3 regions of the Allokutzneria multivorans genome follow, and region 3 is predicted to be linked to each of the others. Evidence: riboswitches for the same ligand, from Rfam matches in the RefSeq annotation. Region 3 holds a riboswitch; each other region holds the start of a gene.
The links. A riboswitch is a leader RNA that binds a small molecule or an ion and turns the genes downstream of it on or off. The one in region 3 is predicted to bind thiamine pyrophosphate.
Positions count from the first base shown of each region.

Region 1: it holds a riboswitch for thiamine pyrophosphate, as region 3 does, so the genes downstream of both, thiO (glycine oxidase ThiO) here and ABD798_RS33535 (thiamine ABC transporter substrate-binding protein) in region 3, are expected to answer to the same signal.
Region 2: it holds a riboswitch for thiamine pyrophosphate, as region 3 does, so the genes downstream of both, thiC (phosphomethylpyrimidine synthase ThiC) here and ABD798_RS33535 (thiamine ABC transporter substrate-binding protein) in region 3, are expected to answer to the same signal.

Region 1 covers NZ_BAABAL010000005.1:396,206-403,734, forward strand. The annotation lists gene ABD798_RS05825 (ion transporter) at 1-104, shown strand, start outside; gene ABD798_RS05830 (DUF3558 domain-containing protein) at 296-874, opposite strand; gene thiG (thiazole synthase) at 886-1,650, opposite strand; gene thiS (sulfur carrier protein ThiS) at 1,655-1,852, opposite strand; gene thiO (glycine oxidase ThiO) at 1,849-2,904, opposite strand; TPP riboswitch at 2,899-3,008, opposite strand; gene thiE (thiamine phosphate synthase) at 3,040-3,696, shown strand; gene ABD798_RS05855 (S1 family peptidase) at 3,752-4,951, opposite strand; gene ABD798_RS05860 (S1 family peptidase) at 5,187-6,311, opposite strand; gene ABD798_RS05865 (hypothetical protein) at 6,637-7,278, opposite strand; gene ABD798_RS05870 (threonine ammonia-lyase) at 7,374-7,529, shown strand, end outside.
Region 2 covers NZ_BAABAL010000005.1:385,310-392,838, reverse strand. The annotation lists gene ABD798_RS05815 (transcriptional regulator) at 1-1,119, opposite strand, end outside; gene thiD (bifunctional hydroxymethylpyrimidine kinase/phosphomethylpyrimidine kinase) at 1,195-2,061, opposite strand; gene thiC (phosphomethylpyrimidine synthase ThiC) at 2,058-3,704, opposite strand; TPP riboswitch at 3,695-3,821, opposite strand; gene ABD798_RS05800 (peptide deformylase) at 3,896-4,468, opposite strand; gene ABD798_RS05795 (DUF3263 domain-containing protein) at 4,601-4,915, shown strand; gene ABD798_RS05790 (LytR C-terminal domain-containing protein) at 4,944-5,567, shown strand; gene ABD798_RS05785 (AAA family ATPase) at 5,616-7,529, opposite strand, start outside.
Region 3 covers NZ_BAABAL010000022.1:11,786-19,314, forward strand. The annotation lists gene ABD798_RS33520 (AlkA N-terminal domain-containing protein) at 1-483, opposite strand, end outside; gene ychF (redox-regulated ATPase YchF) at 611-1,690, shown strand; gene ABD798_RS33530 (4a-hydroxytetrahydrobiopterin dehydratase) at 2,140-2,472, opposite strand; TPP riboswitch at 2,521-2,631, shown strand; gene ABD798_RS33535 (thiamine ABC transporter substrate-binding protein) at 2,673-3,716, shown strand; gene ABD798_RS33540 (ABC transporter permease) at 3,720-5,315, shown strand; partial or broken gene ABD798_RS33545 (ABC transporter ATP-binding protein) at 5,315-6,022, shown strand; gene ABD798_RS33550 (ABC transporter permease) at 6,068-6,934, opposite strand; gene ABD798_RS33555 (ABC transporter ATP-binding protein) at 6,931-7,529, opposite strand, start outside.

The DNA of each region.
Region 1 (7,529 bases), on a different contig from region 3:
AGCAGCAGGAGGAAACGCTGATCTCCAACGACATGCTGCTCGCCGAGGTCAAGGCGCTCCGTGGAGAACTGCGCGAACTCCGCGAGCAGTCCGGCCTGCGCTAGGCCCTGTCCCGCAGATGGTTGCGCTGCGTATTCCGGTCACGGTGCCACCGGGGGTTGGGGTGTCTTCAAGACCCGCAAACCCCGCTGTTGATCATCGTTAACCGCCGCAAACCCCTGCGGTCTTGCGGGGTTTGCTGTCGTTGGAGACGGTGGGGGTGGGGGTTGGGTGGTCTTGACTTGCAGGACAGGCGCTAGTCGCCCTTGAGGGTCTGGATCACCGACGCCGCGGCCTTGGCCACCACCGGGCAGGGGGCCTGCGCACCGGCGCCGCGGTCGAACTGCGAGAGCAGGTTCACCGTCAGCTGGTCGGTCACCGCGACGAACAGGCCGCACTTGCCCTTGCTGCGGTGGTCGAGCGAGGCGGCGTAGACGGCCGGGTAGCCCTCGATCGTCGTCGGCTCGAAGTAGTCGTTGTTGCCCTTGGTGTCGTAGATGTCGCTGAGGCCGTTCTTGTTGGCGGTGAACACGGTGAGGTCCATCTGGTTCAACGGCTCGTCGGCGATCTGGAACGTGCAGCTCGGCCCGTACGCGCCGGCGCGCGGCTTGCCCGCACCGTAGCCGAGCGAGGAGCGCTTCGAGTCCGAGATCGCCGCGCAGGCGTTGGACTGGATGGAACTCACGTCGAGCGCGGCCGGAACCCTCGGCGCCGCACCGGACTGCGATGCGGAGGAGGCCGAGGTGTCCGGGGAGGAGGGCTCGCCCACCGTGTTCGAGCAACCCGCGACCACGAGCGCCACACCCACTGCCAGCAGAAGACGTCGAAGACTCATCGCGCCATTGTTCAGCATTCCCTTGCCGGGCTGGACGCGTGGGCCCAAAATCGTCGCGGAATGCGTCCGGCTCGGCGTGCGAGGCGTCCGCCCTCGACGGCCGCGCGCATCGCCGCCGCCATCCGTTCGGGCTGGTGAGCCCTGGTGACGGCCGTGGCCAGCAATACCGCGTCACAGCCGAGTTCCATGGCGAGCGCGGCGTCGGAAGCGGTGCCGATGCCCGCGTCGAGGATGACCGGAACCGATGCCCTGGCAACGATCAGCTCGATGTTGTGCGGGTTGCGGATGCCGAGCCCGGTGCCGATCGGCGACCCCAGCGGCATGACCGCGACGCATCCCGCGTCTTGAAGCCTGCGCGCGAGCACGGGATCGTCGTTGGTGTACGGGAGCACGGAGAACCCTTCCGCCACAAGGGTTTCCGCCGCGTCGAGCAGCTCGTGCGGATCGGGCAGCAGGGTGTCCTCGTCGGCGACGACCTCCAGCTTCACCCAGTCCGTCCCGAGCGCTTCGCGGGCCAATCGCGCGGTGAGCACGGCCTCGGCGGCGCTACGACACCCCGCCGTGTTCGGCAGCAGCTGAATGTTCAACCGCCGCAACAACTCCAGCACCCCGGTGCCGCCATCGGCGTCCATCCTGCGCATCGCGACGGTGGTCATCTCGGTGCCAGAGGCCACCAGAGCACGCTCCAGCACGGAGAGGTTGCCCGAACCCCCGGTTCCCATGATCAACCGTGATCCGAACTCGCGGCCCGCGATCACCAACTGGTCCTCCGACACGCCCTCAGCCTCCTTGTACCGCAGTGAGAACTTCCACCACCGCGCCGTCGCGCAGAGCCGTGTGCCACTGGCTCCTGGGCACCACGTCGCCGTCCACCGCGACTGCCACTCCAGACTCCGGAGCCCCGAGCAGTGCGAGCGCGTCGGCTACCGTGCTCCCGGGCGCGAGCGTGTTTTCCTTGCCATTGAGCCGAATCCTCATGACGTCCCTTCCAGCTCGGCCAGCACGAGATCGGCGGTGATCGGTGCCAGCAGCATGCCGTTGCGGTGGTGACCCGTTGCCACGACCAAGCCCGGCTCGACCTCTCGGATCACCGGCAGGTTGTCCGCTGTGGCTGGCCGGAGCCCCGCCGCGCACTCCACGAACTCGTACTCCGAAATCGATGGCAGCACCTGTTCGGCCCACCGCAACAGATCACGGACTCCGCCCGCCGTGACCGTCGTGTCGAAGCCCGCCTCGTACTGAGTCGCGCCGACGACCAGCCCTCCGCCGTCCCTCGGCACGAGGTAGACGTGGTTTCCCTGCACCGAACACCGCACGGTCCTGCTCGGCGGGGGAAGCGTGGACCTTGTGGCGCGCAAGCGAAGGATCTCCCCCTTCACCGGACGCACCACGTCGCGCAACGGCTCGTACAGCTGCCCGCTCCACGCCCCGGCCGCGAGCACGACGGCATCTGCGCGCCGCGTCGTCCCGTCTGCCAGTCGCACGGTTCCCGGACCGACTTTGGCAACGCGAACCGACTCGACCTCACAGACCGAGCGCAGCGCCGCGAGCACCATCCGGTTGTCCACCGCGAGATCCCCGGGCACCGACAGTCCACTTCGGACAGATGGCCCGATGCTGGGCTCCAACGCCCTGATCTGCTTGCCGGTCAACGACTCCGCGCCTCTGCCCAACGACGCGAGGTACTCGGCCAGCAGGGTCAGCGAAGCCCGGTCAGCCGCGTCCACCGCGACGACGAGCGTGCCCTCCTCGCGCAGTCCGGCATCCCGCCCGCTCGCCGCGCCCAGCTCGCGCGCGAACTCCGGCCAGCGCCGCAGCGACGCCGATCCCAGCTCCAGCAAGGATTCCTCGCCCGGCCAGGCCTCCGTCACCGGCGCGAGCATGCCTCCAGCAACCGCCGAGGCACCCGAAGCCGGGGCAGGATCGAGCACCGAGACGGCGAACCCGGCCGACGCCGCCCGCCACGCGACGGACAGACCGATGACTCCGGCGCCCACGACGACGACCGAACCACGCGCACCACTGAACAACGACCTCACGCTCCCTGCGCCGGCATTACCCGGATCAGGTTCGACGGTCGGGGTCGTCAGACCCCCTCTCAGCCTGGTCTCCCCAGGCTCCCGTGCGGACCGCTGCCCACCATACCCGCTTGTACTGTGACCGCCATGCCCTTACTCGATGGCAAGGAAATCCGCCGCAAGCTCGCGGCGGCGCGCCTGTACCTGTGCACCGACGCGCGCACCGAGCGGGGCGATCTGGCCGAGCTGGCGGACGCGGCGCTGGCGGGCGGGGTCGACGTCATCCAGCTGCGCGACAAGAACCTCGAAGCGAAACAGGAGCTGGCGGCGCTCGAAGTGCTGGCGGAAGCCTGCGCGAGGCACGACGCGCTGCTCGCGGTGAACGACCGCGCGGACATCGCGCTCGCCGCCGGAGCCGATGTGCTGCACCTCGGCCAGGACGACGTGCCGGTGCCGTGGGCTCGGCGGGTTCTCGGCGAGGACGTGGTGATCGGCCGCTCGACCCACTCCCCCGCCCAAGCCGAGCACGCCGCGCACGAGGCCGGGGTGGACTACTTCTGCACCGGTCCTTGCTGGCCGACGCCGACCAAGCCGGGGCGTCCTGCGGCCGGGCTCGACCTGGTCCGCTTCGCGGCGGGGCAGAACTTCGAGCGGCCGTGGTTCGCGATCGGCGGCATCGACGAGGCCCGCCTCGGCGACGTGGTCGAGGCAGGAGCCCGTCGCGTCGTCGTGGTCCGCGCGATCACCGAGGCCGAGGACCCCCGTGCCGCCGCCGCGTCGATCGCGGCACGCCTGCGCGCATGAAAAAAGGAGGTTGTCCCAGTGCGCGCTGGGACAACCTCCTGCTCGTGGGGCGTGCTCAGCCGGTGAGCAGCGTGAGGCTGTACTCCTTGAGCGCCTCGTTGATCGGCTGGAACCACGACACCGAGGTCGCACCCTCGTTCGCGTTGGAGAGGCAGCGCAGCTTGCCGCCGACGTCCTTCAGGCGGGCGCCGCTGGTGAGGCCCTGAGCCTGGTCGCCGGAGATGTTCGAGCCGCCGCTGTCACCCTGCTCGACGCAGGCGGTGTACTGGGTGAGGCCGCGCACGACCACGGTGGAACCGTCGGCCTGGCCGTACTTCACCGTCACGTTGCGGGCCCGCACGGTGCCGCAGGTCCACTGCGTGGTCGAGCCGGACTTGCAGATCGCGCCGCCGAGCGGGGCCTCCTCGGAGCCCTTCACGGTGACGTTGCCGCCGTTCCACTGGTTCACCAGCGGCTGCAGCGCCCAGACGAGCGGGTCGACCGCGACGGCCGCGAAGTCGTTGCCGTCCTTCCAGTTCGTGTTCACGAACTCGCCGATGCCCAGGTTGCCGAGCGCGACGACCGGGCCGGGCTTGGAGCAGTGGCCCGCGGTGATCAGGCGCGGCTCGCCCGAGGTGGTCTTGGCGGCGAAGCCCGCCGAGCAGCGACCGGCGGTGCCACCACCCATGTAGATCGCGTTGCCGCCGACCAGGTCACCGGAGGCGACAGGGGTGCCTTCGGTCTCCTCGACGCGGATCGGGGTGTTCGACTTGGCGAGGCCGCCCACGAAGGCGTCCGTTGCCGGGGTGCGCTGGCCCTTGGTGACCGTGACGACGACGGAGTTGCTCGGCTCGTCCACGTACCAGCTGCCCACCTCCGCTGGCGAGGAGTCGGTGCGGCGGTCCAGCTCGGCCTTGGCGCCGTCGAGCTGGGAGCGGCTGACGCCGACCACGCGGGCCTCGGCACCGGCGGCGCGGACGGCCTCGGCGCGGGCGGGGTCGGAGACGGCGACGACCGTCTTGCCGGACTCGATCCACGAGCCCGCGTAGGAGCTGTCGGCGGCGACGCGGGCGCTGGTGGCGACGCGGGCGGCGTCGGAGTCCTGACGGACGCGCTCGCGGGCCTGATCGGCGGTGAGGCCGAGGTCGCGCTGCATCGCGGAGAGCACCGCACCGGACGGGCCCGGCGCCGCGAGGGCGGGGGCGGAGAGGGATCCAGCGGTGGCGGTGACAAGCAGTGCGACACCGAGTGCGCGAGTCGCGGTGCGTCGAGACATCCGAACCGTCCTTCCGTCAGGTGGACCTGGGCGCTAGCCCGTCTGGACGGAAGCTATGCGACTCTCTGCGACAAATGAACCCCTTGCTTCACTCTTTTGGTCCACAAATTTTCAATCCAGTACCCGCCATTCGACGGTTCCATCACTGAGCGCATAAAGAAGAGCACCCACGGGTGCAGGGTTCCCGTGGGTGCTCTCCTCGGGGACGGCGTCAGAGCCGGTCCCCTCCCCGTGATCAGCTGGTGACGAGCCGGAGCCCGTAGCGGCTGAGGATGGGGTTGACCGGGAAGAAGTAGGTCGTGCCGCCGGAGGAGCAGTTGCCGGAGCCACCGGAGGTCACGCCCTGGGCCTGGTTGCCCGCCAGCCACGAGCCGCCGGAGTCGCCCGGCTCGGCGCACGCGTTGGTCCTGGTCATGCCGTTGACCGTGCCCTGGGGGTAGCGGACGGTCTGGTTCTTGGCCTGGACGGTGCCGCAGCGCCATCCGGTGGTGGAGCCGGAGCGGCAGATCGACGCGCCGACCGCGGCCTCGGAGGAGCCCTTCACGGCGACGGTGCCGCCGTTGTAGCGGTTCACCACGCCACGCGGGGTCCAGTTGGAGTTCGTGCCGACCCAGGCGTAGTCGTTGCCGGGGAAGCTGGAGCCGCGGAAGCTGCCCGAGGCGACGCGGTTGAAGCCCTGCGTCGCGGTGCCGACGGTGCCGCAGTGCCCGGCGGTGACGTAGCCGCCCTGGACGGAGAAGCCGACCGAACAGCGCCCGCCGCCCATGTAGTACGCGTCGCCACCACGGACGTCGTAGAGCGTGGTCGGGTCCTCGTTGCTCTGCAGGACCGTGATCGCCGCCGCGTCGGCACCGCTGGCCTTGACGAACTTCTCGCCGTCCGCGACGACCTTGGCGGTCACCACGATCCGGTTGCTGACGGTGTCGACGTACCAGCCGCTGACGCCGTTCGCCTGCTGGTCAGCCTTGTCCAAGGTGGACTTGACCGCGTCCAGCTGAGCGGCGCTGCGCGCGACCACGCGAACCTCGGCACCGGTCGCGCGGATCGCGTCCGCCTTGGCGGCGTCGGTCACCGAGACGGTCAGCTTCGCGCTGCCGTCGGCGAAGTGGGACCCGGCGTAGCTGCTGCCGAGCGTGCCGCGCAGGCCCGCATCGGCCTCCGCCGCCTTCATCTCGTTGGTCACCCGGGCCGTCGCCTGATCGGCGGTCAGACCGAGGTCGCGCTGCATCGCGGTGAGCATCTCCGGGGAAGCGAACGCGTCACCCGTCGCGGCGGCCGCCGCGGGCAGGGTGAGGGCCGCCGCCGATCCCAGTGCCAGTAGGGCGGATCCGACGTAGCGGACCGCAGACTTCGGCTTCATGACATCTCCCTCTTGCTGCAGGGGTCCTCGCCGGCCAGGTCAGGGGGTGCCGGTGAGGGAAGCTAGAGCTGATGAGCATGTGCGCGGTGACTCACAGTGAGAGCCGAATCACTTTCGACGGACGTTATGGAGCCGTGATTGCCCTTGGCATCCGCCATTCGGGGTAAGCCATTCACTTCAAGCACATGTCCCTACTTTCGTAGGGGTCGACCCGCAGTAGCCCCTGCGGCCATCTCGTTCAGGCGGTTCGTCACGCCTGGAACAGCGCTTGCGCGTGCATGGAACGACGCTTCCCCGCCCGCCGATTCCCTACTTTCGGTGGGGCTCAGCCCGACGTCTGGGGCTCTTGACTGGTCGTCGGCGGCCTGGACGTGGTCGTGACCTGCGGCGGAGTCGTCGTGGTCGGCGGCGCGGTCGTCGTCGCCGGAGTCGTCGTGGTCGGCGGGGGCGTGGTGGTCGGCCTCGGCTGCTCCGTTGTGGTGATCGGCGGCTGCTCCTCCTGCCGCTCGTCGCGGTGCTTCCCGTTGCCGCCCTGGAAGATCGTGCCGACCGTGGAGCCGTTCCCGTTGCCGGACAACGGCTGTCCGCCGATGAGCTCGATGCCGGTCACCAGCACCATCGCCAGCGCGAACGCCAGCCCGCTTGTCGCGCCGACCACCCACCAGCGCCGCCGCGTCCACCACGGCTTGCGCTCGGTCCCCGGCCTGGCGATCACCTCGGTCGGCGCGTCGAGCCGCTCCTCGACCCGGCCAGTGTTGATCTTGTCGCGCACCGCCGTGCGGCTGCGGACGAGCGAGTGTTCGTAGAGCGCACCGCCGATCGTGCTGACCACGCTGGCCAGCGCCGCCCCGATCACCGTCCCCGCGACCCCGAGCTGGGCGCCGAGCACCGCCGCCGTCACCGCGGCCAGCGCACCCGCCACCACCTTCGTCGTCGTGATGTCCAGTTTGCGTTCTTCGCTGCTCATCGCTGTTCCCTCGACCTCCTACAAGGTGGACGGGGGCGCGCGGGCAACGGTTGTCGGCACGTGAGCGCTGACACCATCGCGGGCATGATGGGCGCATGCCCGAGCTGATCACGATCGACGATGTCCGCTCCGCAGCGGAGCTTCTGCGCGGCACGGCGGTGCGCACGCCCCTGCTGCCCTGTCTCGCGGGCGACCCCGACCGTCCACTGTGGATCAAACCGGAGAGCCTCCAGCCGACCGGCGCCTTCAAG
Region 2 (7,529 bases), on a different contig from region 3:
GTGGTGCAGCCCCTTGCTGTCGTGCACCTCGAGGTTGGTGGAGAACGGTGGGCTCACCATGTCGTTGACCTGGCGCAGGATCAGCGGCCGGATCGCCTTGTCCACCACCGCGCGCCGCCACTGCGCCTCCGCCGCGTCCCGCGCCTGCTTCAGCACGGCCAAGTTCCTCCGCCACGACGGGCTGCCGAGCCGTCGGGGATCGGTGGAGAGCCACTTCGGCAGCCAGGCGGTGCCACGCCGAACGGTCAACGGCCGCAGCACCACCACGACCAGCAGGCTCACCGCGCCCGCCGCCGCGACCGGTACCCAGTCCCAGGTGACTGCCTCCCAGAGGTCGAGCCCGATCCACGCCGCGGCACCCAGGCCCACCGCGAGCACCATGCTGACCATGACGTCACGGGCGCTCGCGACGCCGGAGAGGTCGCCGAAAGCGCCGAACAGGCAGAACGCCACGACACCCAGGACCAGCAGGGACGACGGCCCCCAGATTGCCGCAGCCACGACGTCGTTGGTGGCCGCGCGAGTCGGCGCGTACAGCAGCGTGACCATCAGGGCCTGGCCGCCGCCCAGACCCAAGGCCAGCACGATCGCGGCGCCGCTGATGGAGTTGCCGTTGTCGTTGTCGTAGCTTTCGTGCCCGTTGATGATCGCCGCTACCGCCGCGGCGATAGCGGCGATCACCACCCAGAAACCGCCGATGAACGGCTGGAGCACCGGCCACAGCTGCCACACCGCGAAGGGGTAGGCCGCCCCGCACCACACCGCGAAGCCCATGGAGCGCTGGCTGCGCCCGTATGCGTTCCGCGGGGGTGCAGCGCCGACGTCGAACACGGGTGCACCCGAGACGACGAGCGATTCTGGTTGTTGGACGGCCATCCTGGGGTTCTGGTGGAGGAAGAGGTTCAGCTCGGCCGCGCGGAGCTCGGCGATCTCCGGGTTGGTGGCCTGCAGCAGCTCGTCGCCGCGCGCCACCGTCCGCTTCTCGATGACCTCCGGCTGCACCCGGCCCTTCTTGAGCGCCTTGTCGATGTCCGGCTCACCGAGGGTCCCGCGCACCAGGAGCGGAACTTCCTTGCGCAGCCTGGGGACCAGGTCGGCAGTGGCAGCGGGCTGGGACAACGAGCACCTCCGGCGGGCAGCGATCTTGCGTTCTACCCTGCCATCGGGCTCGGCGCGCTAGGCCGTTCGAGTGCATCACACGGGTGTTGTGGACACCCGCCAGAACGCCGAGACCGGGCCGACGCCCGCGCCGAGCGGGTAGGAGTGCGCGACCGCCCGCTGCACGAACCGCTTGCCGAAGCGCACCGCCTCCAGCATCGGCGCGCCCCTGGCCAGCGCCGCCGTGATCGCCGAAGCCATGGTGTCACCGCCGCCGTGGGTGTGCGGGGTGTCGTAGCGCGCGCCCGGCAGCTCGTAGAACTCGGTGCCGTCGAAGAGCAGGTCGACGCACTCCGGGTCCTCGGTGAGGTGGCCGCTCTTGATGAGTGTCCACTGTGGACCGAGTGCGTGCACCGCCCGCGCCGCGTCGGCGAGCTGGGCGCGCGTGCTCACCTCGACGCCGGTCAGCAGGCGCACCTCGTCCAAGTTCGGCGTGACCAGCGTGGCCATGGGGAAGAGCAAGTCCCGCAAGGCGTTCAGCGCGTCGTCGTGCAGCAGCGGGTCGCCGTGCATCGACGCCGCGACCGGGTCGACGACGAAGGGCGCGACGCCCGCGCGGCCGATGCCGACCTTGTGGCACACCTTGGCCACCGCGTCGATGATCGCAGCCGAGGCCAGCATGCCGGTCTTCGCCGCGTCCACGCCGATGTCACTGGCCACCGCCTCGATCTGGGCGGCGACGACCTCGGCCGGGATCTCGACGAAGTCCTTGACCCCCAACGAGTTCTGCACGGTGACGGCGGTGACGGCGGTCATCCCGTGCACGCCGCAGGTCAGGAACGCGCGGATGTCGGCGTGCATGCCCGCGCCGCCCGCGGAGTCCGAGCCCGCGATCGTCAGCGCGCACGGCGGTGTCTCCCACGTGCCGTCCGAGCTGAGCGCGCGGCCGGGGAGGGCGTTCACGGGTTCACCACCGGCAGGTACACCTTGCCGCCCTGCTCGTCGAACTCCTCGGACTTCTCCTGCATCCCCGCCTCGATAGCCTCCACAGTGGACAGTCCGCGCTCCTCGGCGTACCTGCGGACGTCCTGGGTGATCTTCATGGAGCAGAACTTCGGCCCGCACATCGAGCAGAAGTGCGCGGTCTTCGCCGGAGCCGCGGGCAGGGTCTCGTCGTGGAAGGACCGCGCGGTGTCCGGGTCGAGCGAGAGGTTGAACTGGTCCTCCCACCGGAACTCGAAGCGCGCCCTGGACAACGCGTTGTCGCGCTCCTGCGCCCTGGGGTGGCCCTTGGCCAGGTCGGCGGAGTGCGCGGCGATCTTGTAGGCGATCACGCCCGCCTTCACGTCGTCGCGGTTGGGCAGGCCGAGGTGCTCCTTCGGCGTGACGTAGCAGAGCATCGCCGTGCCGTGCCAGGCGATCTGCGCCGCGCCGATGGCCGAGGTGATGTGGTCGTAGGCGGGCGCGATGTCGGTCGCGAGCGGGCCGAGCGTGTAGAACGGCGCCTCACCGCACAGCTCCTCCTCCAGCCGCACGTTCTCCGCGATCTTGTCCATCGGCACGTGCCCGGGGCCCTCGATCATCACCTGCACGTCGTGCGCGCGGGCGATGTGCGTCAGCTCGCCGAGCGTGCGCAGCTCAGCGAACTGAGCCGCGTCGTTGGCGTCGGCGATGGAGCCCGGGCGCAGCCCGTCGCCGAGGGAGAACGTCACGTCGTAGGCGCGCAGGATCTGGCACAGCTCCTCGAAGTGCGTGTACAGGAAGCTCTCCCTGTGGTGCGCCAGGCACCACGCCGCCATGATCGAGCCGCCGCGCGAGACGATCCCGGTCACCCGGCGCGCGGTCAGCGGCACGTAGCGCAGCAGCACGCCCGCGTGCACGGTCATGTAGTCCACGCCCTGCTCGCACTGCTCGATCACGGTGTCCCGGTAGACCTCCCAGGACAGCTTCGCCGGATCGCCGTCGACCTTCTCCAGCGCCTGGTAGATCGGCACGGTGCCGACGGGAACGGGGGAGTTGCGCAGGATCCACTCGCGCGTCTCGTGGATCCGCTTGCCGGTGGACAGGTCCATGATCGTGTCGGCGCCCCACCTGGTGGCCCACACCATCTTCTCGACCTCCTCGGCGACCGAGGAGGTCACCGCGGAGTTGCCCAGGTTCCCGTTGATCTTCACGAGGAACTTCTTGCCGATGATCATCGGTTCGGTCTCCGGGTGGCGGCGGTTGGCCGGGATCACCGCCCTGCCGATGGCCACCTCGTGCCGCACCAGCTCCACGTCGACGCCCTCGCGCGCGGCGATGAACTCCATCTCGCGGGTGACGATCCCCGCTTTCGCGTACGCCAGCTGGGAAACCGCGCCGCCGACCGGTTCCAGCCCCCAGCCCTCGCGCAGCCTCGGCAGTCCACTGTGGACATCGATGGTGGCCTCGGAGTCGGTGTACGGGCCCGAGGTGTCGTAGAGGTCGAGGTGCTCACCGTTGGTCAGCTCCACCCTGCGCCGCGGAATCCGCAGTCCACCAGGGGAATCGGTGTAGACCTTGCGCGAGCCCGTGATCGGGCCGGTGGTCACGCTGGGCGCGACGGAACTGTCGGCAAAGGCCGTCATGGCGAATCCTCCCTACGCCGGCATTATCCGGTACAGGTTCAGGCGGTCGGCGGCGCCGGGATCGTTGCCCAGCCGCCCTCTCAGCCCGCTTCGGTGCGAGCTCCCGCGTTCGATGTGAAGTTGTTCCGGGCCCGAGGCTAACCACAGGCCCGGCCCACTGCCAAGTCGTTGGACCCGACCGGCTCAGTGCTTCAGTGGCCGAACGGGTCCTCGACCTCGCCCGGCATCCAGGACAGCCCGGGCACGCCCCAGCCGTTGCGCTTGAGCATCCGCTTGGACTCCTTGGCGTACCTGCCGACGAGGCGGTGCAGGTAGAGGAAGCCGTCGAGGTGGTCGGTCTCGTGCTGGAGGCACCTGGCGAGGAAACCGGTCGCCTCGACCTCGACGGGCTTGCCGTCGCCGTCGAAGCCGGTGACCTTGGACCAGGTGGCCCTTCCGGTGGGGAAGGACTCGCCGGGGGCGGACAGGCAGCCTTCCCAGTCGTCCTCCGGGTCGGGCATGGTCTCCGGCCGCTCGGAGGTCTCCAGCACCGGGTTCACCACGACGCCGCGGTGCCGGGCGCCCTCGTCGTCGGGGCAGTCGTAGACGAACAGCCGCAGGTCGACGCCGATCTGGTTGGCGGCGAGGCCGACGCCGTTGGCCGCGTCCATCGTCTCGTACATGTCGTCGATGAGGGTGCGGAGCTCGTCGTCGAAGGTCTCGACGGGGCGCGTCGGGTTGTGCAGCACCGGGTCGCCCGCGATCCGGATCGCGTGAATGGCCATGCCCGGAACCCTAGTAGCGCCGCTCCCCGTGACGCGCCGGGTTGTGCCCGAGCCTGTGTCGGTGCCTCGTGATGTAATAGAACTAGTTGGAAATCACACTCCTGTGATTCTTCTGTGACTTCGAGGAGCGGGATGGACGCCGCCGAGGTGAGGGCCCAGGGTGAGCACCGGACCTCGTCCGCGCCGGGTACCGGCGGCCTCAACAGCACCGAGCAGGAGATCCTCGCCTTCGAGCGCCAGTGGTGGAAGTACGCGGGCGCGAAGGAACAGGCCATCCGGGAGCTGTTCGACATGTCGGCGACCCGGTACTACCAGCTGCTCAACGCCTTGATCGAGAAGCAGGAGGCGCTGGCCGCCGACCCGATGCTGGTGCGCAGGCTGCGCCGGTTGCGCACCGGGCGCCAGCGGGTCCGCACCGCCCGCCGCCTCGGCCTCGACCCGCGATGACGACCGCCACGATCTGGAGGCAGCCGAGATGAGTTCCGTCGAGCCGCCAAGCGCGCCCCGCCCCCTGTGGGTGGCCGGGGTCGTGGCGCTCGGGGTCGCCGCGGTCGCGCTGGCCTTCGGCGTCTTCTCCCTGTTCGGTGGGGACACGCCGACGGACCAGCTCGGGCAGCAGCAGACAACGACGACCGAACCGGCTCCGGGCAGCCCCCCGCCGCCCGCGCCGCCGACGTCGGAGCCCGCGCCGCAGGTGACCACGACCGTGCCACCCCCGGCCACGACGACCCCGCCCACCACGACCGCGACCCCGCCGAGCAGCGCGGGTGGCGGAGGTGGCGGTGGCACTCCGGGCAAGCCGAGGACCGGGATCAGGGTCTACAACAACAGCACCATCCCCAAGCTCGCCGACCGCGCCGCGCAGGACATCCGTGAAGCCGGGTGGACGGTCGAGCAGGTGGACAACTACCCGCACGGCGTGATCTACACGTCGACGGTGTACTTCACGTCGGGCACCGACGAGGAGACCACGGCGCGGACCCTCGCGGGCGAGTTCGGCATGCGCGTCGAACCGCGCTTCGAAGGCATCAAGGACGCGAAGCCGGGCGTGATAGTGATCGTGACGAAGGACTACAAGAACGCCGCCAGCGCCAAGTAGTTCTCAAGCCGAACCGCCCCCGGTTGTCGTCGGGGGCGGTTCGGCGCGTCAGGGGCGTTGCGAGGACGCGTACGCCTCCAAGGCCGCGAGCTGCGCGGGGTCCAGCGACGGGCGCACGGTCTCGCGGGCGTGGTTGAGGTGTTTGAGCCCGACCTCCGCCGCCGACAGTGATTCGCGCATCGCGGTGAGCGCGGCCTCGCGGATCAACGCGGCGCAGTCGGCCGCCGAGTAGCCCTCCAGCTCTGCGGCCAGCCCCGCCAGATCCACGTCCTCGCCGAGCGGCGTGTGCTTGGCCGCCGACTTCAGGATCTCCGTGCGCGCGTCGGCGTCCGGCGGCGGCACGTAGACCAGGCGCTCCAGCCTGCCGGGCCGCAGCAGCGCCGGGTCGATCAGCTCGGGGCGGTTGGTCGCGCCGACCACGACGACGTCGTTCAGCGGCTCCACACCGTCCATTTCGGTCAGCAGCGCGGCCACGACCCGGTCACCGACGCCGGAGTCCGACGACTGGCCCCGGCGCGGCGCGAGCGCGTCCACCTCGTCCAGGAACAGCATCGCCGGAGACGCCTCGGCCGCCCTGCGGAACAGTTCGCGCACCGCGCGCTCGGACTCGCCTACCCACTTGTCGAGCAGCTCCGCGCCCTTCACCGACAGCACGTTCAGCCGCCCGGTCCCCGCGAGCGCGCGCACCAGGAACGTCTTGCCGCAGCCGGGCGGGCCGTAGAGCAGCACCCCGCGCGGAGGCTTGACCCCAAGGCGCGCAAAGGAATCCGGGTACTGCAACGGCCACAGCACTGCCTCGGTCAGCGACTGCTTCACCTCGGTCATGTCGCCGACGTCGTCCAGGGTGAGGCCGCCGGTGGCCAGGTTGTCCGAAGTGGACATCGAGATCGGGCGCACCGTCTCCAGCGCGCCGATCAGGTCCTCCTGGCCGATGCGCGGCTCCTCGGAATCCCGCTGCCGCAAGGCCGCGCGCACCGCTGCTTCCCGCCGCAGCGCCACCAGGTCCGCCGCGACGAAGCCCGGAGTGCGGTCCGCGACGGCGGTCAGGTCGATGCCGTCCTCCAGCGGGGCGTCGCGCAGCAGCACGCGCAGCAGCTCCGCGCGCACGGAGCCGTCCGGCAACGGCAGGCTCAGCTCGCGGTCGATCAGCTCGGGGCTGCGGAGCTTGGGGTGCACCGACTCCGCCGCCGAGGTGGTCGCGACGACCGCGAGCTTCGGGGTGTCGATCGCCGCGAGCAGCGCATCAAGGACCACAGTGGACAGTGGAGGCGGATTGTTGGCCGGTACCAAAGCTTCCACGTCGGAGATCAACAACACGCAGGCGGTGCCGCCGCGCGCCGCCGCGACCGCGGAGTTGATCGCGTCGTGCGTGCGCTGCGAGGCGGTGGCCGGTTCGAGCGCGGCGGCGCTGGGCGCGACGAGCTCCACGACCTCGGCCTCCACCGCCGCGGCGACCGAGCGCACCAGGGTGGCCTTGCCGACCCCGGACGGCCCGGACACCAGGACGCCGAGCCGGGACTCCGCGCCGAGCTGCGCCAACAACTCCGGCCGTCGGAACGCCAGGTCGAACCACTCGCTCAGCCGCCGCACCGCGTCCTTGGCGCCCACCAGGTCCGGCAACGCCAACGCGGGCTCAGCCCCCTGGGGAGCTGGGGCAGGGGTGGTGGCCGCAGGCGGGAGAGCGGCCGTGCGCTCGCCGCCGCGCCAGCCGACCACCGTCGCGGGCTGCACGGCGACCACGCCGGGCGGCTCGATGCCGGTCACGGTGAGCAGTTCGTTGGTCCACGTCATGCCGATCGCCAGCGACAGCTTGCGGCGCGCGGTGCTCACGTCCGAGCCCGGCGGCGGCGCGAGGTCCTGCGGCAGCAACGACACCGCGTCGCCGACCGTGAGCACCTTGCCCATCAACGCCAACCGCAACGTCTCCGGGGTCAGCGAGGCCGAGGCCAGGCGCGAGCCCGC
Region 3 (7,529 bases):
GAACCCGGCGGCGAAGGCGATGTCGGCGAACGGCAGCGCCGTCGTCTCTATCAGCGTGCGCGCGGCGTGGGCCCGGTGCGCCCGGGCCAGCGCGAGCGGTCCCGCGCCCAGTTCTGCGGTGAGCACCCGGGACAGGTGCCGCTCGGAGTAGCCGAGCCTGCGGGCGAGCCCCGGCACGCCCTCGCGCTCGACGACGCCGTCACCGATCAGCCGCATCGCCCTGGACGCAAGGTCGGCGCGCAGGTCCCACTCCGGGGAGCCGGGCACGGCGTCGGGAAGGCAGCGGCGGCAGGCTCGGTAACCCGAGGACTGGGCGGCGGCCGTGGTGGGGAAGAACTCGACGTTGCGGCGCTTCGGCGTCATCGCCGGGCAGGACGGGCGGCAGTAGATGCCCGTGGTGCGCACGGCCAGCACGAAGCATCCGTCGAAGCGGGCGTCGCGGGAGGCGACGGCCCGGTAGGCACGCTCGGAATCGACCAGCACGACACCGATGCTGCCAGCAGCGCGGTGCCTCGGCTGGCGGAAATCCGCCGCGGCGATCACCGGGGGAGCGGGCGTTCTCCCCGCCCGTGGCCGGAGGCGCTCGGGCGGGCACCTAGACTCCCCAGACGTGAGTCTCACCCTCGGCATCGTCGGGCTGCCCAACGTGGGCAAGTCCACCCTGTTCAACGCGCTGACCCGCAACGACGTGCTCGCCGCGAACTACCCGTTCGCCACCATCGAGCCCAACGTCGGCGTGGTCCCGCTGCCCGACGCGCGGCTCGACCAGCTCTCGAAGATCTTCGGCAGCGAGCGCATCGTGCCCGCGACCGTGTCCTTCGTCGACATCGCGGGCATCGTGCGCGGCGCCTCCGAGGGTGCGGGCCTTGGCAACCAGTTCCTCGCCAACATCCGCGAGGCGAACGCGATCTGCCAGGTCGTCCGGGTCTTCGAGGACCCCGACGTGATCCACGTCGACGGCACGTTCGACCCGACGTCGGACATCGAGACGATCAACACCGAGCTGATCCTCGCCGACCTCCAGACCTTGGACAAGGCGCTCACCCGCTTGGAGAAGGAAGCCCGCGTCCAGAAGGACCGGCGCGCGGCGCTGGAGGAGGCCAAGAAGGCCAAGGACATCCTCGACGGCGGCCGCACCCTCTTCTCCGCGCAGGCCGAGGTCGACGTGACCGAGCTGCGCGAGCTGAACCTGCTCACCACCAAGCCGTTCCTCTACGTCTTCAACGCCGACGAGGGCGTGCTGACCAACGAGGCCCGCAAGAAGGAGCTGCGCGAGCTGGTCGCCCCGGCCGACGCGGTGTTCCTGGACGCCAAGGTCGAGGCCGAGCTGCTGGAGCTGGACGAGGAGTCCGCGCGCGAGCTGCTGGAGACCATCGGCCAGGAGGAGCCCGGCCTGCACTCGCTGGCCCGCGCCGGGTTCCACACCCTCGGCATGCAGACCTACCTCACCGCGGGCCCCAAGGAGTCCCGCGCGTGGACCATCCGCAAGGGCTGGACCGCCCCGCAGGCCGCCGGTGTCATCCACACCGACTTCGAGCGCGGCTTTATCAAGGCGGAGATCGTCTCCTTCGCGGACCTGGTCGACGCGGGGTCGATGGCCTCGGCGCGCTCGGCGGGCAAGGTCCGCATGGAGGGCAAGGACTACGTGATGGCCGACGGCGACGTGGTCGACTTCCGCTTCAACGTCTAGCCAGGAATCGGCCGCCCCGCACCAGCGGGTGACGCATTGATGTAATGATTGCGTCAATCTATTGCGCGGGCGGGGCGATGCCGTGGAACACCCTGGCTCTCGTGCGAGGAGGTGCCGCGCGGTCAGGTCTACGAGACCGACCCGTGGGGGCGGAAGAAGGCGATCGTGCGGTCCTGACCCGTCGACCCGGAGCGCGGTTTCTGCCGCTTCATCCCGGACGCCTGGCCGCGCCTGTCCTCCGGCCGGGTCGAGGTCCTGTGCGCGCCGGTTGACGGTCGCCTGGAAACCAGTTCCCGATTCGTTCGCTGGTCCGGTGGAGACCCGGTTCCAGGTGCCGGGCATGAAGAAGTTCTCCGGCGGCGAGGGCTGCTTCTGAGCCAACGGCACGTGGGCGGGCAGCGGCGACCTCTGCGTCGCCGAGGTCGGCGGCACCATGGAGACGTGCGTCATCACGCCCGGGGGTGTGGTGGCACCGTTCCGCCGCTGGGACCGCTGAGCGAGTCCAGCACGCCCTCGATCTCCCCGGCGAGCGACACGTCCAGCGCGGTGACCCCGCCCTCGGAGTGCGTCGAGCACCGGAAGGTCAACGTGCGCCAGCGGATGTCGATGTCCGGGTGGTGGTTGTCGTTCTCAGCGATCTCCGCCACACGGTTCACCACCCGGATCGCATCGGTGAAGCTCGCCAGTTCGGCGGTGCGGACGAGCTCTCTGCCCTGCTGGCGCCAGTGCGGAAGGGCGTTGAGCGCTTCGGTCACCTGTTCGTCGTTCAGCAGTTCGGCCATCTCCTCATGGTGGCCGTGGCTCCCGCCGGGCGCGAGTCCGACGTAGGCTGGGGCCGCCACGGGAGCCCGGTATGCCGGGCTGAGAGGAGGGCAGCCAGCCCTCGACCGTACGAACCTGATCCGGGTCATGCCGGTGTAGGGAGGTTGCGCGCCGCACGCGGTGCCTCGTGGTCACGACAACGGCGACCAGGAGGGACGAAGTGCGGAGCAGAACACTCGGAGCGCTGATGGTGCTCGCGCTGATCAGCGGGTGCTCGCTGACGGGCGGCGGCGAGGCGGGGACCGGCGGCGAGAAGGTCGTCCTGGTCACGCACAACTCGTTCGCGCTGCCCAAGCCGGTGCTGGACGAGTTCACCAAGAACACCGGCATCACCATCGAGATCAGCCGCCGCGGCGACGCGGGCGAGATGACCAACCAGCTGGTGCTGACCAAGGGCAACCCGCTGGCCGACGCGGTCTTCGGCATCGACTCCACCTACGCCTCGCGCGCGATCGGGCAGAACCTGCTCCAGGCCTACCGCAGCCCCGAAGCCGCCAAGGGCGCGCAGCGCTACGCGGTCGCGGGGGCGGAGGACAAGCTCAGCGCGGTCGACGTCGGCGACGTGTGCCTCAACATCGACACGGGTTTCCTCGCCCAGCGCGGCATTCCGGAGCCGACCTCGCTGGCGGAGCTGACCGATCCCCGCTACAAGGACCTGCTCGTCGTGCAGAACCCGGCGACCTCGTCCCCGGGCCTGGCCTTCCTGTTCGCCACGGTGGCCACCTTCGGCGAAGAGCGGTGGGCGGAGTACTGGACCAAGCTCAAGGCCAACGGCGTCAAGGTCGCCAGCGGCTGGGAGCAGAGCTACACGCAGGACTTCTCCGGCTCCTCCGGCAAGGGACCGCGCCCACTGGTGGTGTCCTACGCCTCCTCGCCGTCGGCCGAGGTCGGTCCGGACGGCAAGCCGCGCACGAAGGCGCTGCTCGGCGGGTGCTACCGGCAGGTCGAGTACGCGGGCGTGCTCACCGGTGCGAAGAACACCGATGGAGCGCGCAAGGTCGTGGACTTCCTGTTGTCGGACAAGGTGCAGTCGCAGCTGGCTGAGCAGATGTTCGTCTACCCGACGCGCGAAGGCGTTGCGCTGCCCCAGTCCTGGCAGGCGGCGGCGCCGTTGCCGACCAAGGCCCTTGAGCTGCCCGCGCCGCAGGTCGACCGCGACCGTGAGCGCTGGCTCGCCCTGTGGCGGTCCGTCGTGCAGGGCTGACGGGTGCGCGGTACGAAGATCGCGCTCGGCGTGGGAGCGGCGGTTCCGCTGCTGTTCCTCGCCGTGTTCTTCGCCTGGCCGGTCGCGGCGATCATCGGTCTGGGGCTGGGGGAGTCCGGGGTCGGCGCGGTGCTCGCGGACTCGCAGACCTGGGAACTGGTGGCGTTCACGCTCGGCCAGGCAGCGGCGTCCACGGTGGTCGCTCTGCTGGCGGGGCTCCCCGTGGCGTACCTGCTCGCGCGCTGTGCCGTGCGCGGGCGGGGGTTCGTCCGGTTGATCGTCACGATCCCGTTCGTGCTGCCCACACTGGTGGTGGGCATGGCTTTCCGGTCGTTGCTCGGCGACAGCGGAGTGATCGCGATCGTGCTGGCCAACGCGTTCTTCAACGTCGCGGTGGTGGCGCGGACGGTGGGCGGCCTGTGGGCGAACCTCGATCTCCGAGCCGAAGATGCGGCGCGTGCGCTGGGTGCTTCTCGTTGGCGCGCCTTCACTTCGGTGACGTTGCCCGCGCTGGCGCCCGCGATCGGCTCGGCCCTGGCCGTTGTTTTTCTTTTCTGTGCAACGAGTTTCGGCGTGGTCCTGGTGCTCGGTGGTTCGGAGTACCGGACGTTGGAGACCGAGATCTACCTGCGCACGGTGCAGTTGCTCGACCTGCCGGGAGCTGCGGCGCTCTCGCTCGTGCAGCTCGTCGCGGTGGTCGGTGCGCTGCTCGCCGGTGCGATCGCCCGGCGCAGGCGGGAGACCGCGTTGGCCCTGCGGCGAAGCGCGGAGACGGCTCGAAGACCCGAAGGCGCTGAGTGGGTCGTGGTGGGCGCGGCGCTGACGGTCGTGGTTCTGTTGCTGCTGCCGGTGTTCTCGCTGATCGTCCAGTCACTGTCCACAAGGGACGGTTGGAGTCTTGCCGGGTATACGGCGCTCGCGGGGGACGCGGCGGAGTCGACGTTGGGCGTGTCAGGCCTGGCCGCGGCGGTGAACTCGTTGCGGACCGCGTTCGACGCGACCCTGCTCGCGATGTTCCTCGGAGTTCTCGCGGCGGTCGTGCTGTCCCAACTGCGGCGACGGCGCGGTCGGCTCGCCGAGGCGATGGACATGGCGCTGATGCTCCCGCTCGGGGTCTCCGCCGTGACCGTCGGGTTCGGCTACCTCGTCACGATGGACTCGCTGCCCGGAGATCTCCGCTCGTCGCCGGTCCTGGTGCCGTTCGCGCAGGCGCTCGTGGTGATGCCGTTGATCATCCGGACCGTGCTTCCCGTGCTGCGCGCGATCGACGACCGCCTCCGCCAGGCAGCCGCGACGCTCGGAGCCTCGCCGCTGCGGGTGTGGCGCGAGGTCGACCTCCCCTTCGCGGGTCGCTCGTTGCTCGCCGCCGCGGGATTCGGTTATGTGGTGGCGCTGGGCGAGTTCGGCGCGACCAGCTTCCTCGTGCGGCCGGACGCACCGACGCTGCCGGTGGCGGTCTCGCGGCTGATCTCGCGCCCGGGAGAGCTGAACGTGCAGATGGCCTACGCCTCGTGCGTGCTGCTGATGATCGTCACCGTTGCCGCTGTCGCGCTGGTCGAGCGCGTCCGCGTCGGCTCGGAAGCCCTGGGAGAGTTCTGATGGGCCTGCGGCTCAGCAACCTGAGTGTCCACTATGGACAGAACCTCGCCGTGTCCGGCGTGCACCTGGAGATCGGCGACGGCGAGGTGCTCGCCCTGCTCGGGCCTTCCGGTTGCGGCAAGTCCACGCTGCTGCGCGCGGTCGCGGGCCTGGAGCAGAGCAGCTCCGGCGCGGTGGCTTGGGACGACGTGGACCTGGCCGGAGTGCCGGTGCACCGGCGGGAGTTCGGCCTCGTCTTCCAGGACGGTCAACTGTTCCCGCACCGCGATGTGGCGGGCAACGTGGCGTTCGGGCTGCGCATGCGGGGCGCTGACAAGCGGGCCCAGGCCGAGCGGGTGGCGGAACTGCTTGAGCTGGTCGGCCTTCCCGGCTACGGCTCGCGACGCACCACGGAGCTGTCGGGAGGAGAGCAGCAGCGCGTCGCGCTGGCGCGTGCCCTCGCTCCTCGGCCGAAGTTGTTGCTGCTCGACGAACCGTTGTCCGCGCTGGACCGCGCGCTGCGCGAGCAGTTGGCCGCTGATCTCGCCGTGCTCCTGCGCCGCGCCGGTGCCACCGCGCTCCTGGTGACCCACGACCACGGTGAGGCTTTCGCGCTGGCGGATCGAATCGCGTTGATGCGCAAGGGAAAAATCGTGCAGACGGGCACTCCCCACGAAGTTCGGAAGCGCCCGGCCGACGATGACGTCGCAGCTTTCCTCGGCCACACCGGCGAATCGGCGAGCTGCCCCTGCTGCGGCTCGCCGATCCCCGACTCAGCTGTCCTTGGTCGCCATGCGCGCCACGGTCGCTGACAACCCGATCACGATGTAGCACAGCGCGCGGGCCGCCCCCTCGGTCAGCGCCGCTGTCTCCATCGGATCGCGGATCACGTCGATCAGCGACATCCATCCGGTCGTCAACAGCATGGGGTGCAGCCACGACAGGTCGGCGATCCCCCCGAGCACGGCGAACACGATCAGCGTGCCCATCATGACCGCGAGCACCACTAGCGGGTGGTCGGTCAGCGACGACAGCGCCAGCGCTATCGCGGCCACGGCGAACATCTGCAGCCACACCCACGCGGCGGCGAGGCCGACTCGTCCGGCGCCCTCTCCGAAGCTCAGCGCCGTCCCCGAGATCGACGTGAACTCCGTCGTGCCGGTGAACACCACCCCCGCGGTGATCCCCAGCACCGCGAGCACGGCGACGGCGATCGCGCTCACCGCGGCCACGCCCACCGTCTTCACCACGACCAGCCTGGTGCGGCCGATCGGCGCGATCAGCAGCCCCCGCAGCGTGCCGTGGCTGGACTCACCGGCGATCGCATCGGCCGCGGTCATCGAGATCACCATCGGCAACAGCAGCGGCATCGCCATGCTCATCGCCGCCAGCGGCAGCACCATTCCGTTGCCCAGCAACGAGGCCAGCATCGGTGGGCCGCCGACGACGGGCGTGCCGCCGATGTCGAGCATGCTCATCAGGACCCCGAGCCCGATCGGCACCAGGGCGAGCACCCCGAAGGCCGCGAGCGTCCTCGGCCGCCGCAGCACCCACCGCAGCTCTGAGCGCAGCAGCCTGCCAAGAGGCGCCTTGGGCGTCTTCTCCAGGAGATCCGGCGAGGCGATCGATGCCGTCGTCATGACCCCTCCCGCACGTCGGACTCCGTCAACCTGGCGAACAGCTCTTCGAGCCCGGTCCGCTCGCGCCGCGCCTCGCGCACGCCCACCCCGGCGAGCACGAGCTTCTCGATCACCTGCTGCGACGTCACGGAGACCAGCTCCGCGCGTACACCGTCCACATCGGACTTGTACGGAATTCTGTTGTCCCGCAAAGTGTCCACTGCGAGTTGAACGTCCTCTGTGGACACTGTGAGGGTTGGCGTCCCCCCGTCGAGCAGCTGGGCGAGCGAGCCCTGTGCCACCGCCGTGCCCTGGTGCAGCACGGCCACGTGGGTGCACGTCGCCTCGACCTCGGCCAGCAGGTGCGAGGACACGACCACCGTCGTCCCCGCCTCGTGCAGCTCGGCCATGACACCGCGGATCTCCCTGGTACCCGCGGGGTCCAGCCCGTTGGTGGGCTCGTCGAGCACCACCAGCCGCCTCGGCACCAGCAGCGCGGCGGCCAGGCCGAGCCGCTGCTTCATGCCGAGCGAGTAACCCCGGTACTTGCGCGTCGCCGCGTGCCCGAGACCGACCCGCTCCAGCGCGCCGTCGACGGCCCTGGAAATCCCCTCGG